Regions from separate parts of the Streptomyces sp. NPDC053541 genome, predicted to be linked through region 1. Evidence: predicted binding sites of a transcription regulator. Region 1 holds the regulator's gene; the other holds the start of a gene.
What was found. Region 1 encodes HrcA, which represses chaperone genes, less so after heat shock. Its sites were predicted from a motif close to TTNGCACTCNGNNNNNCNGAGTGCNAA; they were not measured.
Positions count from the first base shown of each region.

Region 2: the regulator HrcA is predicted to act here: its motif matches at 3,736-3,762, upstream of groL (chaperonin GroEL).

Region 1 covers NZ_JBITXM010000012.1:102,750-110,196, reverse strand. Annotated here, with positions in the region: gene ACIGW2_RS29110 (histidine triad nucleotide-binding protein) at 1-219, opposite strand, end outside; gene ACIGW2_RS29105 (16S rRNA (uracil(1498)-N(3))-methyltransferase) at 352-1,095, opposite strand; gene ACIGW2_RS29100 (nitronate monooxygenase) at 1,092-2,258, opposite strand; gene dnaJ (molecular chaperone DnaJ) at 2,468-3,607, opposite strand; gene hrcA (heat-inducible transcriptional repressor HrcA) at 3,608-4,627, opposite strand; gene ACIGW2_RS29085 (MBL fold metallo-hydrolase) at 4,782-5,516, shown strand; gene ACIGW2_RS29080 (DUF3097 domain-containing protein) at 5,618-6,421, shown strand; gene hemW (radical SAM family heme chaperone HemW) at 6,505-7,447, opposite strand, start outside.
Region 2 covers NZ_JBITXM010000001.1:121,824-129,270, reverse strand. Annotated here, with positions in the region: gene ACIGW2_RS00680 (hypothetical protein) at 1-620, shown strand, start outside; gene ACIGW2_RS00675 (hypothetical protein) at 640-1,311, shown strand; gene ACIGW2_RS00670 (SRPBCC family protein) at 1,342-1,824, opposite strand; gene groL (chaperonin GroEL) at 1,951-3,573, opposite strand; gene ACIGW2_RS00660 (cold-shock protein) at 3,935-4,138, opposite strand; gene ACIGW2_RS00655 (MoaD/ThiS family protein) at 4,537-4,812, opposite strand; gene thrC (threonine synthase) at 4,836-6,158, opposite strand; SAM riboswitch class I at 6,152-6,294, opposite strand; gene ACIGW2_RS00645 (glucosyl-3-phosphoglycerate synthase) at 6,416-7,375, shown strand; gene ACIGW2_RS00640 (hypothetical protein) at 7,414-7,447, shown strand, end outside.

The sequences.
Region 1 (7,447 bases):
GGCCTCGCGCAGCACGTCGGCGGCGACGCTCGGCGCGGCGGCGGCGAGCGAGGCGGCGTCCGGGTAGTGCAGCCGCGGGATGACCAGGACGTGCGACGGCGCCTGCGGGTTGATGTCGCGGAACGCCAGGGTCGTCTCCGTCTCGCGCACGATCGTCGCCGGGACCTCCCCCTCCGCGATCTTGCAGAACAGGCAGTCGCTCTGCGGCTCTCCGGCCATGGCCCGGGCCTCCTCGCCTCCGTCGATCATCATCCGTACACGCGCATGCTATCCGGGCGCGCCGACAGCGGCGCCCACCACCGGCCGCGCCCGCCAGGGGGCGTGACCGGCGGCGCTCAGGACCAGCGGCGCTCAGGACCAGCGGCCGGTCCGCCCCAGCACGAGCGCCGCGGCCGCCGTGCCCGCCGTGGAGGTGCGCAGCACGCTCGGCCCGAGCCGGTACGGCGCGGCCCCGGCGGCCTCGAACAGCGCCAACTCCTCCGGCGACACCCCGCCTTCGGGCCCCACGACCAGCACGACCGAGCCCTCGGCGGGCAGCTCGGCGGTGGCGAGCGCGCCGCTCGGGTGGTCCCGGTCCTCGTGCAGCACGGCCGCGAAGTCCGCCTCCGCGAGCAGCGCGGCGACCTGCTTGCCGGACATCAGCTCGGCGACCTCGGGGAACCGGGTGCGGCGGGACTGCTTGCCGGCCTCGCGGGCGGTGGCCCGCCACTTGGCCAGCGCCTTCTGGCCGCGCTCGCCCTTCCACTGGGTGATGCAGCGGGACGCCGCCCACGGCACGATCGCGTCGACCCCGGTCTCCGTCATGGTCTCGACGGCGAGTTCGCCGCGGTCGCCCTTCGGGAGGGCCTGGACGACGGTGATCCGGGGCGCCGGCTCGGGGTCGGCGTGGACGGCGGTGACCTCGACCGTCAGCTGGTCCTTGCCCTCGGCGGCGGCGACCACGCACCGGGCCCAGCCGCCGCGCCCGTCGGTGAGCACCAGCTCCTCGCCGGCCCGCAGCCGCTTCACGGACACGGCGTGCCGGCCCTCGGGCCCGTCGAGGAGGAAGCCGCCGACGGCGGGCACGGCGTCGACGACGAAGACGGGTGCGGTCACGAGGAACTCCTGTCACTGGAGGAGGACGGGGACGGGGACGGGGAGGAGACCGGCTCCCGGTACTGGCCCGGGGCCGTGGAAAGGGGGGCGCCCAGGTCGGCGCGCGCGGCCGTCAGCTCGGCGGCCAGCAGCTCGACGAGCCGCCCGGCCGGCAGCTCGCGCACCAGCCGGTGCCCCTGGCCGGCCCACAGGGCCATCCCCTGCGGGTCGCAGGCCGTCGCGGCCGCCTTGCGCAGCGGGGCGGTCAGATGGTGCACCTCGGGGTAGGCGGCGGGGGCGTACGGCCCGTGCTCCCGCATGAAACGGTTCACCAGACCGCGCGCCGGACGCCCCGAGAACGCCCGGGTCAGCTCCGTGTGGGTGAACAGCGGATCGGTCAGCGCCCGCTTGTGCAGCGGATGCGCGCCCGACTCCGGGCACACCAGGAAGGCCGTGCCCAGCTGGGCCGCGTCGGCACCGGCCGCGAGCACGGCGGCGATCTGCCGGCCGCGCATGATCCCGCCGGCCGCGACGATCGGCAGCCGCACGTGCTCCCGGACCTCGGTGAGCAGCGCGAGCAGCCCGCGGCCCCGCCCGCCGCCCCCGCCGGGCGCGTCGGCCGGGTCGTCCCGGTGGGTGCCCTGGTGCCCGCCGGCCTCGACGCCCTGCACGCAGATCGCGTCCGCCCCGGCCCGCTCGGCGGTCCGGGCCTCCTCGACCGAGGTGACGGTGACGATCGTGTACGTACCGGCCCGGGCGAACGCGTCCAGCGCGTCCCGGTCGGGGCAGCCGAAGGTGAAGGAGACCACCGGCACCGGGTCGTCGAGCAGGATCGCCAGCTTGGCGTCGTACGCGTCGTCCCGGCCCTGGTCCGGATCGCCCAGCTCGGTCTCGTACCAGCCGGCCTCGCCCGCCAGCTGGTGCCGGTAGACCTCCACGGCGGCGCGGTCGGCGGGCTGCCCGCCGGGCGGCATGAACAGGTTCACCCCGAAGGGCCGCGCGGTCAGCGCACGGACCCGCTTGACCTCCTGGTAGAGCCCGCCGGCCGTCTTGTACCCGCCGGCCAGGAAGCCGAGCCCCCCGGCCTCGCACACGGCACCGACGAGCTCGGGAGAGGAGGCGCCACCCGCCATGGGGGCCTGCACGATCGGAAGACGCGCGAGATCGTTCAGTGCGGTGGACATGCAGGCATCGTGTCATGCCCCGCCGACCCGCCCGAAACGCGAGGGACGCCCCTCACCACGGAGAGTGAGGGGCGCCCTTCGACGACGTGGGGACGTCAGCGCCCGTTGAACGCGTCCTTCAGACGCGAGAACAGCCCCTGCTGCCCCGGCTGCCTGTGCCGCCCCGGGGGACAACCCCCGGACCCCCGGCAACCGGGCCACCCGCCGGCCTAGCGCCCGTTGAACGCGTCCTTCAGACGCGAGAACAGCCCCTGCTGCCCCGGCTGGAACTGCCCCTGCGGGCGCTCCTCGCCGCGGAGCTTGGACAGTTCGCGCAGCAGGCGCTCCTGCTCCGGGTCGAGCTTGGTCGGGGTCTGGACCTCGACGTGCACGATCAGGTCGCCGCGGCCGTTGCCGCGCAGGTGGGTGACGCCGCGGCCGTGCAGCGGGATCGACTGGCCGGACTGGGTGCCCGGGCGGATGTCGACGTCCTCCAGACCGTCCAGGGTCTGGAGCTGCACCTTCGTGCCGAGCGCCGCCGCCGTCATCGGCAGCGTGACCGTGCAGTGCAGGTCGTCGCCGCGACGCTGGAAGACCTCGTGCGGGACCTCGTGGATCTCCACGTACAGGTCGCCGGCCGGGCCGCCGCCGGGGCCGACCTCGCCCTCGCCGGCGAGCTGGATCCGGGTGCCGTTGTCGACACCGGCCGGGATCTTGACCGTGAGCGTGCGGCGGGAGCGGACCCGCCCGTCGCCCGCGCACTCGGGGCACGGGGTCGGGACGACGGTGCCGAAGCCCTGGCACTGCGGGCAGGGCCGCGAGGTCATGACCTGGCCCAGGAAGGACCGGGTGACCTGGGAGACCTCACCGCGGCCGCGGCACATGTCACAGGTCTGCGCGGAGGTGCCGGGCGCGGCGCCCTCGCCGGAGCAGGTGGTGCAGACGACGGCCGTGTCGACCTGGATGTCCTTCGTGGTGCCGAAGGCCGCCTCCTCGAGGGTGACCTCCAGGCGGATCATCGCGTCCTGGCCGCGCCGGGTGCGCGACCGCGGGCCGCGCTGGGACGCCGTACCGAAGAAGGCGTCCATGATGTCCGAGAAGTTGCCGAAGCCGCCCGCGCCGAAGCCACCGGCCCCCGCGCCGCCGCCGGAGGCGGACAGCGGGTCGCCGCCGAGGTCGTAGACCTGCTTCTTCTGCGGGTCCGAGAGCACCTCGTAGGCGGCGTTGATCTCCTTGAACCGCTCCTGCGTCTTCGGGTCCGGGTTCACGTCCGGGTGAAGTTCACGGGCGAGTCGGCGGAAGGCCTTCTTGATCTCGTCCTGCGACGCGTCGCGGCGTACGCCCAGTACGGCGTAATAGTCCGTGGCCACTTACGACTCCGCCAGGATCTGTCCGACGTAACGTGCCACTGCGCGTACCGCTCCCATCGTTCCGGGGTAGTCCATGCGGGTCGGTCCGACCACGCCGAGTTTGGCGACTGCCTCGCCGCCGGAACCGTAGCCGACCGAGACGACGGACGTGGACGTGAGGCCCTCGTGGGCGTTCTCGTGCCCGATCCGCACGGTCATGCCTGATTCCTTGGCCTCGCCGAGCAGCTTGAGGAGCACGACCTGCTCCTCCAGGGCTTCCAGGACGGGCCTGATCGTCAGGGGGAAGTCGTGTCCGAAGCGGGTGAGATTGGCGGTGCCGCCGATCATCAGCCGCTCCTCGTGCTCCTCCACGAGGGTTTCGAGGAGGGTCGCGAGCACCGTCGAGACCGTACCGCGGTCCTCGGCGTCCTCGAACGACTCGGGCAGGTCCTGCACCAGCTGCGGCACGTCCGCGAAACGGCGGCCGACGACACGGCTGTTGAGCCGGGCCCGCAGGTCGGCCAGGGAGGTCTCGCCGAAGGGCGCCGGGCAGTCGATGACCCGCTGCTCGACCCGGCCGGTGTCGGTGATCAGCACCAGCATCAGCCGGGCGGGGGCCAGCGAGAGCAGCTCCACGTGCCGCACCGTCGAACGGGTCAGCGAGGGGTACTGCACGACGGCGACCTGCCGGGTCAGCTGCGCGAGCAGCCGGACCGTGCGGCCGACGACGTCGTCGAGGTCGACGGCCCCGTCGAGGAAGTTGTGGATCGCCCGCCGCTCCGGGGTGGACAGCGGCTTGACGCCGGCCAGCCGGTCGACGAAGAGGCGGTAGCCCTTGTCGGTCGGGATGCGGCCGGCGCTGGTGTGGGGCTGGGCGATGTAGCCCTCCTCCTCCAGGACCGCCATGTCGTTGCGCACGGTGGCCGGAGAGACGCCGAGCCGGTGGCGCTCGGTGAGCGCCTTGGAGCCGACGGGCTCCTCCGTGCCGACGTAGTCCTGGACGATGGCGCGCAACACCTCGAGCCTGCGTTCACTGAGCATCGCGCGCACCTCCAGCTGTTTCCGGTTCCGGTTGCTCCGCTTTTGGCACTCCCCCTGTCCGAGTGCCAGCGATCCCGCGGCCAGTGTACGGCGGCGGGCATCGCTCCTGGCAAGGAGGCGGCGTCGACCGCGCCGGACCGGATAGCGTCGCGGCATGGACGTGACGCGGGACGTGGACTGGGAAGCCTACGGCTGGGAGCGGCTCGGCGAGGGCGTGGGACGCCGCAGGCTGGCGGGCTGGGACGCCACCGCGGGCCTGGTGATCGGGCGGGACGGGGTGCTGCTGTACGACACGGGCGCCACGCTCGCGCAGGGCGCCGAGCTCCACGCGGATGTGGCGGCTCTCACGGGCGGCCGCAGGGTGACGCACATCGCACTCAGCCATCCGCACTTCGACCACGTCCTCGGCACGGCGGTCTTCGCGGGCGCGGAGGTGTTCGGCGCGGTCGGCGTGGACGCGCTGCTGCGGCGGGAGGCCGAGGAACTGCGGCAGGACGCGGTACGGCACGGGGTGGACGAGGCGGCCGCGGCGGAGGCCGCCGAGGTCCTCGTCGCGCCCCGGCACCTGGTGAGCGGCGAGTGGACGCTCGACCTGGGCGACCGCCAGGTGCTCCTGGCGAACGTCGGCCCCGGGCACTCCGGCCACGATCTGGCACTCTGCGTGCCGGGCGCCCCCGAGGTGGTCTTCTGCGGCGACCTGGTGGAGGAGTCCGGCGAACCGCAGGCCGGCCCGGACGCCCTCCCGGCCCGCTGGCCGGCCGCCCTGGACCGGCTGCTCGCGCTGGGCGGCGAGGACGCGGTGTACGTGCCGGGGCACGGCGCGGCGGTGGACGCGGCGTTCGTCCGGCGCCAGCGGGACGAACTGGCCCGCCGCTTCGCGGTCTCGTAGCGGGCGGCGGGGTGGGCGGGGCGCGGGCCCGGCGACGCGGCGTCGCCCGAACGAGCGGGCGGTGACGGGAGACTGACGCCCCATCGGCGAGAATCGGGGCCATGCGCAGCTACAACCCGGATCTCACCCCGCCCTGGAAGCGCTCGGCCCCCGTGCCGGAGGTGCCGGCCGACCCCGACCTGGTCGTCGAGGAGGTCTCGACCGGCTTCTGCGGGGCGGTGATCCGCTGCGAGGCGGGCACGGTGACCCTGGAGGACCGCTTCGGCAAGCACCGGGTCTTCCCGATGGAGCCGCGCGGCTTCCTCCTGGAGGGGCGGCCGGTGACGCTGGTCCGTCCCTCCCGCCCCGCCCCCTCCCGCCCCACCCGCACCGCCTCCGGCTCGATCGCCGTCCCGGGGGCCCGGGCCCGGGTGGCCCGCGCGGGCCGCATCTACGTCGAGGGCCGGCACGACGCGGAGCTGGTCGAGCGCGTCTGGGGCGACGACCTGCGGATCGAGGGCGTCGTCGTCGAGTACCTGGAGGGCGTCGACGACCTGCCCGCGATCGTCGACGCCTTCGCGCCCGCACCGGACGCCCGGCTCGGCGTCCTGGTCGACCACCTGGTCCCGGGCTCCAAGGAGTCCCGCATCGCCGCCCAGGTCTCCTCCCCCGACGTCCTCGTCGTCGGGCACCCGTACGTCGACGTCTGGCAGGCCGTGAAGCCCGCCGCCCTCGGCATCCCGGCCTGGCCCACGGTGCCCCGGGGCCAGGACTGGAAGACCGGCGTCTGCCGCGCCCTCGGCTGGCCGGACCACACGGGCGCCGCCTGGCAGCACATCCTGTCCCGGGTCACCTCCTACAAGGACCTGGAACCGGAGCTGCTGGGCCGCGTGGAGGAACTGATCGACTTCGTGACGGCGCCGTAGCGGCCCCCCGCGCGTGGCGGCGAACGGCGCGGGGGCCTGCGGCGGATCAGGGCCGGGTCCGGCCCTGATCCGCCGGACAGGCGCTAGTCCACCAGGTCCCGCACCACCGCGTCCGCCAGCAGCCGCCCGCGCAGGGTCAGGACCGCGCGGCCCCCGGCGTACGGCTCCGGGGCCAGGAGGCCGTCCGCGAGGGCACGCCCGGCCGCGGCCAGGCCGGCCGGCTTGAGCAGGCCCAGCTCGACGCCCTCGCGCAGCCGCAGCTCCAGCAGGATCCGCTCCACGCGCCGGTCCTCGTCCGACAGGACCTCGCGTCCGGCGCCCGGGGAGCGTCCCTCGCCCAGCGCGGCCGCGTAGGCGCCCGGGTGCTTCACGTTCCACCAGCGCACCCCGCCGACGTGGCTGTGGGCGCCGGGGCCGGCGCCCCACCAGTCGGCTCCGCGCCAGTAGAGCTCGTTGTGGAGGCAGCGGCCGGCCTCCGAGGTGGCCCAGTTGGACACCTCGTACCACTGGAAGCCCGCCCCGGACAGCACGTCCTCGGCGATCAGGTAGCGGTCGGCGTGCACGTCGTCGTCGGTCATGGGTATCTCGCCGCGCCGGATCCGCCGGGCGAGCTGGGTGCCCTCCTCGACGATCAGCGCGTAGGCGCTGACGTGGTCCGGTCCGGCGCCGATCGCCGCGTCGAGCGAGGCCCGCCAGTCCTCGTCGGTCTCGCCGGGGGTGCCGTAGATGAGGTCGAGGTTGACGTGCTCGAAGCCGGCGGCGCGCGCCTCGCCGACGCAGGCCTCGGGGCGGCCGGGCGTGTGGGTGCGGTCGAGGACCTTCAGGACGTGCTGCCGGGCGCTCTGCATGCCGAAGGAGATCCGGTTGAAGCCGCCCTCGCGCAGGGTGGCCAGATACGCGGGGTCGACGGACTCCGGGTTGGCCTCCGTGGTCACCTCGGCGTCCTCGGCGAGCCCGAACTCGTCCCGGATCGCGGCGAGCATCGTGACGAGGTCGTCCGCGTCGAGCAGCGTGGGCGTGCCGCCG
Region 2 (7,447 bases), on a different contig from region 1:
GGCAGTGCGCGCTCCGGACCGCGCTCAACCGGATCCAGCGGGCCGGGCACCTGCGCCGTGGGCGGGAGTGCCTGGACGGGCGATGGATCACCCGAACGTGGTTCTCGCGTACGCCGCGTGACGTCACCTGGTGGGCGGCGTTCCGGCGCGGGGACGTGCCGCGGGAGCCGAAGCGGCCGACCCGGTCGCGGGCGTACATCCTGCTCGCCGCGCTCGGGCGGACGAACTCCGCCATGTCGCTCTCGCACGCCGAGTGCCACGCCCTCGCGCCGCTGGTCGAGGAGTGGTTCGCCCGCGACGCCGAGGAGTCGGACGTGCTGCGCGCCCTGACCGCGGGCCTGCCGCCGTACGTCCACCATCCGGCCGCCATGGCCCGGCGTCGCCTCAAGGACAAGCTGCCGCCGGAGCCGATCCGCCGCGACGCCGCCATCCGCCGCATACTCGAATGCGCCGAGTGCGGCGCCCCGGACTTCACCGACTCCCTGACCGACGGCCACTGCCGCCCCTGCCGCACCGCCCAGTCCCCCGCCCCGCCCCCGACCGCTCTCCCGGCCGACCGCGTCCGCGCCCACGCGGCCCAGGCCCGCGCGGCCCTGCGGGGACAACCGGCGGGCCTGTGACGCGAACGTGAGAGAACGGATGGCGCAGCCGCACCCGCTCCCCCACCGGCACCTCGGTGTCGACATCGGGCTCAGCGGACTCATCAAGTGGATCTGCTATCCCCCGGTCAACAGCGAGGCCGCCGGCCTGGACGTCGTCAGGAGCTGCGCCGGGCAGTTCGAGGGGCGGTTCGCCGTTCAGCTGCTGCGGGACTGCCTGGTGCTCCTCGATTCGGCGCTGTCCAGCCGGGAGATCGAGGCCCTGTGGCTCGCGGGGACGTTCCGGGCGTTCGACCTGGAGCGCCTCGGGATCGACGGGCGGGTGTGGTTGCGCCGGGTCGCCGAGATCTGCGCGGAGCGGATCCGGCGTGACGACCCGTCCTTCACGCCGGTCGCCGCCGCCACGGCGGTGCCCGGGCCCGTGCGGGAGAAGGTCCTCGACGAGATCGGGACGGCCGGGCCCGCCCTGGAGCAGGCCACGGCCGACCACGCGTACCACCCGATCGACGGTGTCGTCCCGGCGCTGCGCCGGGCGGCCGAGGTGGACGCGGACCTCGGCTTCCGGCTGTTGCTGCGGGCGCTGAAGGGGTACTTCGTGCCGATCGGCGAGGCCCGTTACGAGCGCTTCCTCGCGCTCGGGGACGAGCTGGGGCTCGGCGAGGACGTCGTGGACGACCGGGACTTCAACGTCTGGTCCGATCTGGTCGACTGACCGCGCGGGGCACGGTGGGGGCGGACGGGGTCAGCCCGTCCGCCCCATCGTCTTCAGGTGCGCCGCCAGGCGGTCGTACTGCTCGCGCACGCCCGCCTCCATGCCGGCGGCCAGCGCCTGGTCGCGGATCTCGCTGGTGGGCCAGAAGGAGGTGCTGGTGAGGGCCGTGCCGCCGTCGGGGGTGGCGTCGAAGGAGAGGGTCACGCGGACCGGGGCGGCGCCCGGCATCTGTTCGAAGAGCTCCGTGTAGACCAGGCGCTCGGCCGGGACGATCTCCTCGTACGTGCCGGAGAAGACGATCTCCTGGCCGTCGGGGCCGCGCTGGCCCCAGCGCCAGGCGCCGCCCGGGCGCAGGTCGATCTCGCAGACGGACATGGTCAGGGCCTCGGCCGCGTACCACTGCCGGACGTGTTCGGGGCGGGTCCACGCCTCCCAGACGCGGGTGACCGGTGCGTCGAAGGTGCGGGTGATGACCAGCTCGCGGTCCGCCGGGGTGGTCAGCAGCGTGATCATGGGCTTCTCCCGCCGTACGGAGGGCCGAGGGGCTCCTCCACCAGCATCCCCCCGAACGCCCGAGGGCGGCACCCCCAGCAGGGAGTGCCGCCCTCGGCAGGACCGGAGCCGATCGGGAGATCAGGCTCAGAAGTCCATGTCACCGCCCGGCATGCCGCCGCCGGCCGGCGCGGCGGCCTTCTCCGGCTTGTCGGCGATGACGGCCTCGGTGGTGAGGAACAGGGCCGCGATGGAGGCGGCGTTCTGCAGCGCGGAGCGCGTCACCTTGGCCGGGTCGATGATGCCCTCGGCGATCATGTCCACGTACTCGCCGGAGGCGGCGTTGAGGCCGTGGCCGACGGGGAGGTTGCGGACCTTCTCCACCACGACGCCGCCCTCGAGGCCGGCGTTCACGGAGATCTGGGTCAGCGGGGCGGCCAGCGCCTTGCGGACGATCTCGGCACCGGTGGCCTCGTCGCCGTCGAGCTCCAGCTTCTCGAAGACCGAGCCGGCCTGCAGCAGGGCCACGCCACCACCGGCGACGATGCCCTCCTCGACGGCGGCCTTCGCGTTGCGGACGGCGTCCTCGATGCGGTGCTTGCGCTCCTTGAGCTCGACCTCGGTCGCGGCACCGGCCTTGATGACGGCGACGCCACCGGCGAGCTTCGCCAGGCGCTCCTGGAGCTTCTCGCGGTCGTAGTCCGAGTCGCTGTTCTCGATCTCGGCGCGGATCTGGTTCACGCGGCCCGCGACCTGCTCGCTGTCACCGGCACCGTCGACGATGGTGGTCTCGTCCTTGGTGATGACGACCTTGCGGGCGCGGCCCAGGAGGTCGAGACCGGCGTTCTCCAGCTTGAGGCCGACCTCCTCGGAGATGACCGTGCCGCCGGTGAGGATGGCGATGTCGTTCAGCATGGCCTTGCGGCGGTCGCCGAAGCCCGGGGCCTTGACGGCGACGGACTTGAAGGTGCCGCGGATCTTGTTGACGACCAGGGTCGACAGGGCCTCGCCCTCGACGTCCTCGGCGATGATCAGCAGCGGCTTGCCCGACTGCATGACCTTCTCCAGGAGCGGGAGCAGGTCCTTCACGGAGGAGATCTTGGAGTTGACGATGAGGATGTAGGGGTCCTCGAGCGCGGCCTCCATGCGCTCCATGTCGGTCGCGAAGTACGCCGAGATGTAGCCCTTGTCGAAGCGCATGCCCTCGGTGAGCTCAAGCTCCAGACCGAAGGTCTGGGACTCCTCGACCGTGATGACGCCTTCCTTGCCGACCTTGTCCATGGCCTCGGCGATGAGCTCGCCGATCTGGGTGTCGGCGGCGGAGATGGAGGCGGTGGAGGCGATCTGCTCCTTGGTCTCGACCTCCTTGGCCTGGTCGAGCAGCGCACCGGAGACGGCCTCGACGGCCTTCTCGATGCCGCGCTTGAGGGCCATCGGGTTGGCGCCGGCGGCGACGTTGCGCAGGCCCTCGCGGACCAGCGCCTGGGCGAGAACGGTGGCGGTGGTCGTACCGTCGCCGGCGACGTCGTCCGTCTTCTTGGCGACTTCCTTGACCAGCTCGGCGCCGATCTTCTCGTACGGGTCCTCGAGCTCGATCTCCTTGGCGATGGAGACACCATCGTTGGTGATCGTGGGGGCGCCCCACTTCTTCTCGAGGACGACGTTGCGGCCCTTCGGGCCGAGGGTGACCTTGACGGCGTCAGCGAGCTGGTTCATGCCGCGCTCGAGACCGCGCCGGGCCTCCTCGTCGAACGCGATGATCTTGGCCATGTGAAGTGGTCCTCCCGGACATGGGGTGGATAACGCTCCTGGACCGCGCCGACGCCCGCGACGGACGGCCCGCGCTCCTCGTGGTTCCTTCCCCACTCGGTCCGCGACCTCGTCTGCCCGATCCTCGTAGCACTCTCAGCGTGAGAGTGCTAACGCCAATGATTAGCACTCGACCTAGGCGAGTGCAAGCGACTACGGAGGATCCGCCCGCCCTGTGGACAACCGCCGGGACCGGTCGCGGACGGGCGCCGGGGTGGCCGGCGACGGAGGCCGGGGTGGCCGGGGACGCGCGAGGGGCCCGCATCCCTGCCGGGATGCGGGCCCCTCGACGGAAGTGCGTCGGTGGCCGATCGCGCCGCGCTCAGACGGCGAGCTTGACCATGTCCGCCTGCGGACCCTTCTGGCCCTGCGAGATCTCGAACTCGACCCGCTGACCCTCTTCGAGGGTGCGGTATCCGTCCATCTGGATCGCGCTGTAGTGGACGAAAACATCCGCACCACCGTCGACCGCGATGAAGCCGTAGCCCTTCTCCGCGTTGAACCACTTGACGGTGCCCTGAGCCATGCCTAACTCCCCTATTACTGGCCCTTGCGCGGATCCGCACTTCGCGGACCCGGGTCAGACCCTGCGCCGGAACGCGTCGACCGCGGCTGAATGTATCTGCCCAACTGCCCTCTGCAACAGGTCAATCGGACGAGAATTCTGGGCACGCCGGAAAGGGGAATTGGGGAGAATTCACTGAATCACGGGGCAAGTCGGGCCCGGCAAACGGCGCAGATGGGGCACAAGAGGCGGGCACATTGGCTGCTTCTTGTCAGGTCGGGGCGCATTCTCATATGCACCTGGCATGCGCAGCGGAGGGGGCTTCCCCAACTCTATCGCGCTCAACCATGCAGAATTGCCCCTTCCGCTTCTTCTCGCGGAAGGGGCAATTCAGGATTCACCGGTACCCGCCGGTAGGGTCAGCCTCCGGCGACGGCCGGGATGATCGAGACGCCGGCGCCGTCCGGCGTGGCCGTCTCCAGGCCCTGCTCGAAGCGCACGTCGTCGTCGTTGACGTACACGTTGACGAAGCGGCGCAGCTTGCCCTGGTCGTCCAGGACGCGGGCCGCGATGCCGGTGTGGTTCTTCTCCAGGTCGGCGATGACCTCGGCGAGGGTGGCGCCCTCGGCCGGGACCTCGGCCTGGCCCCCGGTGTAGGTGCGGAGGATGGTGGGGATGCGGACGTTCACGGCCATGGCGGTCGTCGTACCTCTCTGAGTCAGTGGGCCAGGCCCGCGTCGCGGAACGCGTCCAGGCTCGGGCGGATGGTGGCGGTCGCCTGAGAACTGTCGGCCACGGCGTCCAGGGTCTTGAGCCCGTCACCGGTGTTGAGCACGACGGTGGTGAGCGACGGGTCGATGACGCCGGCCTCGACGAGCTTCTTCGTCACGCCGACGGTCACGCCGCCCGCGGTCTCGGCGAAGACGCCCTCGGTCTGCGCGAGCAGCTTGATCGCGTCGACGACCTGCTCGTCGTTCACGTCCTCCACCGCGCCGCCGGTGCGCCGGGCGATGTCGAGCACGTACGGGCCGTCGGCCGGGTTGCCGATCGCGAGGGACTTGGCGATGGTGTTCGGCTTCTGCGGGCGGACGACGTCGTGGCCGGCCTTGAAGGCGGCGGAGACCGGCGAGCAGCCCTCGGCCTGGGCGCCGAAGATCTTGTACGGCTTGTCCTCGACCAGGCCCAGCTTGATGAGCTCCTGGAGCCCCTTGTCGATCTTCGTCAGCTGCGAGCCCGAGGCGATCGGGATGACCAGCTGGTCCGGGATGACCCAGCCGAGCTGCTCGCAGATCTCGTACGCGAGGGTCTTGGAGCCCTCGCCGTAGTACGGGCGGAGGTTGACGTTCACGAAGCCCCAGCCCTCGCCGAGCGGGTCGCCGATGAGCTCCGAGCAGAAGCGGTTGACGTCGTCGTAGTTGCCCTCGATGGCGACCAGGTCGCCGCCGTAGACACCGGCCATGACGACCTTGCCCTGCTCCAGGTCGTGCGGGATGAACACGCAGGAGCGGAAGCCGGCGCGGGCGGCGGCGGCGCCGACGGCGCCGGCCAGGTTGCCGGTGGAGGAGCAGGAGAGGGTGGTGAAGCCGAAGGCGCGGGCGGCCTCGATGGCCTGGGCGACGACCCGGTCCTTGAAGGAGTGGGTCGGGTTGCCGGAGTCGTCCTTGACGAAGAGCTTGCCGGGCTCGACGCCGATCGCGCGGGCCAGGTTGTCGGCCTGGACGAGCTTGGTCCAGCCGGGGTTCAGGTTCGGCTTCTCGGCGACGTCGGCCGGGACGGGGAGCAGCGGGGCGTAGCGCCAGATGTTCGCGGGGCCGGCCTCGATGCGCTTGCGGAGCGCCTCGGGGTCGCCGGTCGGCAGGTCGTAGGCGACTTCGAGGGGGCCGAAACAGAGCTCACAGGCGAAGATCGGGCCGAGCGGGAAGGTCTCGCCGCACTCGCGGCAGGAGAGTCCGGACGCGGGACCGAGGTCGACGGTGGCGGGGGTTCCGGAAGCGGGTGCGACGGTCTGTACAGCCATGGAGGCGAGGCCCTTTCTCCTCATCTTCCTCATGACGCATTTCGCCATGAGACGGATTTGGCACCTTCCCTAGCCGGGGACCTCGCTGGAGACGACGGAACCGACTGGAGGGTTGCCGGGGCTTCAACGGGCCGTATCCCTCTGCCCCTCTGGATGAGCGGTATTCGATTGTGAGACGCGGTCGGCACCCCGACATGCATCGGGCTTCCGCGTTGTTCAAGACTGTAACCGAAGCCTTCGACGGTGGAACCGGTCGTCCGATCCGCGAGATGGAGATCACGTTGCTGGAAGAAGTGGAGCGCTGGCTGGCCCGGCGGTCCTGGTCCGTGGCCGACCGTCCGCTGGAGGCGGTGCTGGCCGCGAAGCGGGGCACCCGGGTCAGCGTGGTGCTGCCCGCGCTGAACGAGGAGGCGACGGTCGGCGCGATCGTCTCGGTGATCCGCCGCGAGCTGATGACGGACGCGGTGCCGCTGGTGGACGAGCTCGTGGTGATCGACTCGGGGTCCACGGACCGGACGGCCGAGGTGGCCGCGGCGGCCGGCGCGCGGGTGGTGGCGCGGGACGCGATCCTGCCGCGGCTGCCGGCGGTGCCGGGCAAGGGCGAGGTGCTGTGGCGGTCGCTGATGGTGACGGGCGGGGACGTGGTCTGCTTCGTGGACGCGGATCTGCGGGACTTCTCGGCGGACTTCGTGACGGGGATCGTGGGGCCGCTGCTGACCGATCCGGACGTGGCGTTCGTGAAGGCGATGTACGACCGCCCGCTGGGCGACGCCCCCGGTCAGGGCGGGCGGGTGACGGAGCTGGTGGCACGCCCGCTGCTGAACCTGCACTGGCCGCAGCTGGCCGGTTTCGTGCAGCCGCTGGGCGGTGAGTACGCGGCGCGGCGCTCGCTGCTCGAACGGCTGCCGTTCCCGGTCGGGTACGGGGTGGAGCTGGGCCTGCTGGTGGACGCGCTGCACACGGTGGGCCTGGACGCGCTCGCGCAGGTGGACGTGGGCGTGCGGAAGCACCGGCACCAGGACGGGCAGGCGCTGGGCCGGATGGCGGCGGCGATCTACCGCACGGCCCAGCTGCGGCTGTCCCGCGGGCACCTGGTGCGGCCGCGGCTGACGCAGTTCGAGCGGGGCGAGGGCGGCGCGGGAGCGCCGGGCTTCGTGCCCCGTACGTACGCGGTGGACACGGAGGAGCGCCCGCCGATGGCGGAGATCGCGGAGTACGCGGAGCGGCGCCGCGTGGCGTAACAGCCGATAATGGGTCTTTCTGCCTAGATTTCCCTCTCATGCGGTGCAGAACGGAAAGGGCGCTGGGGGCGG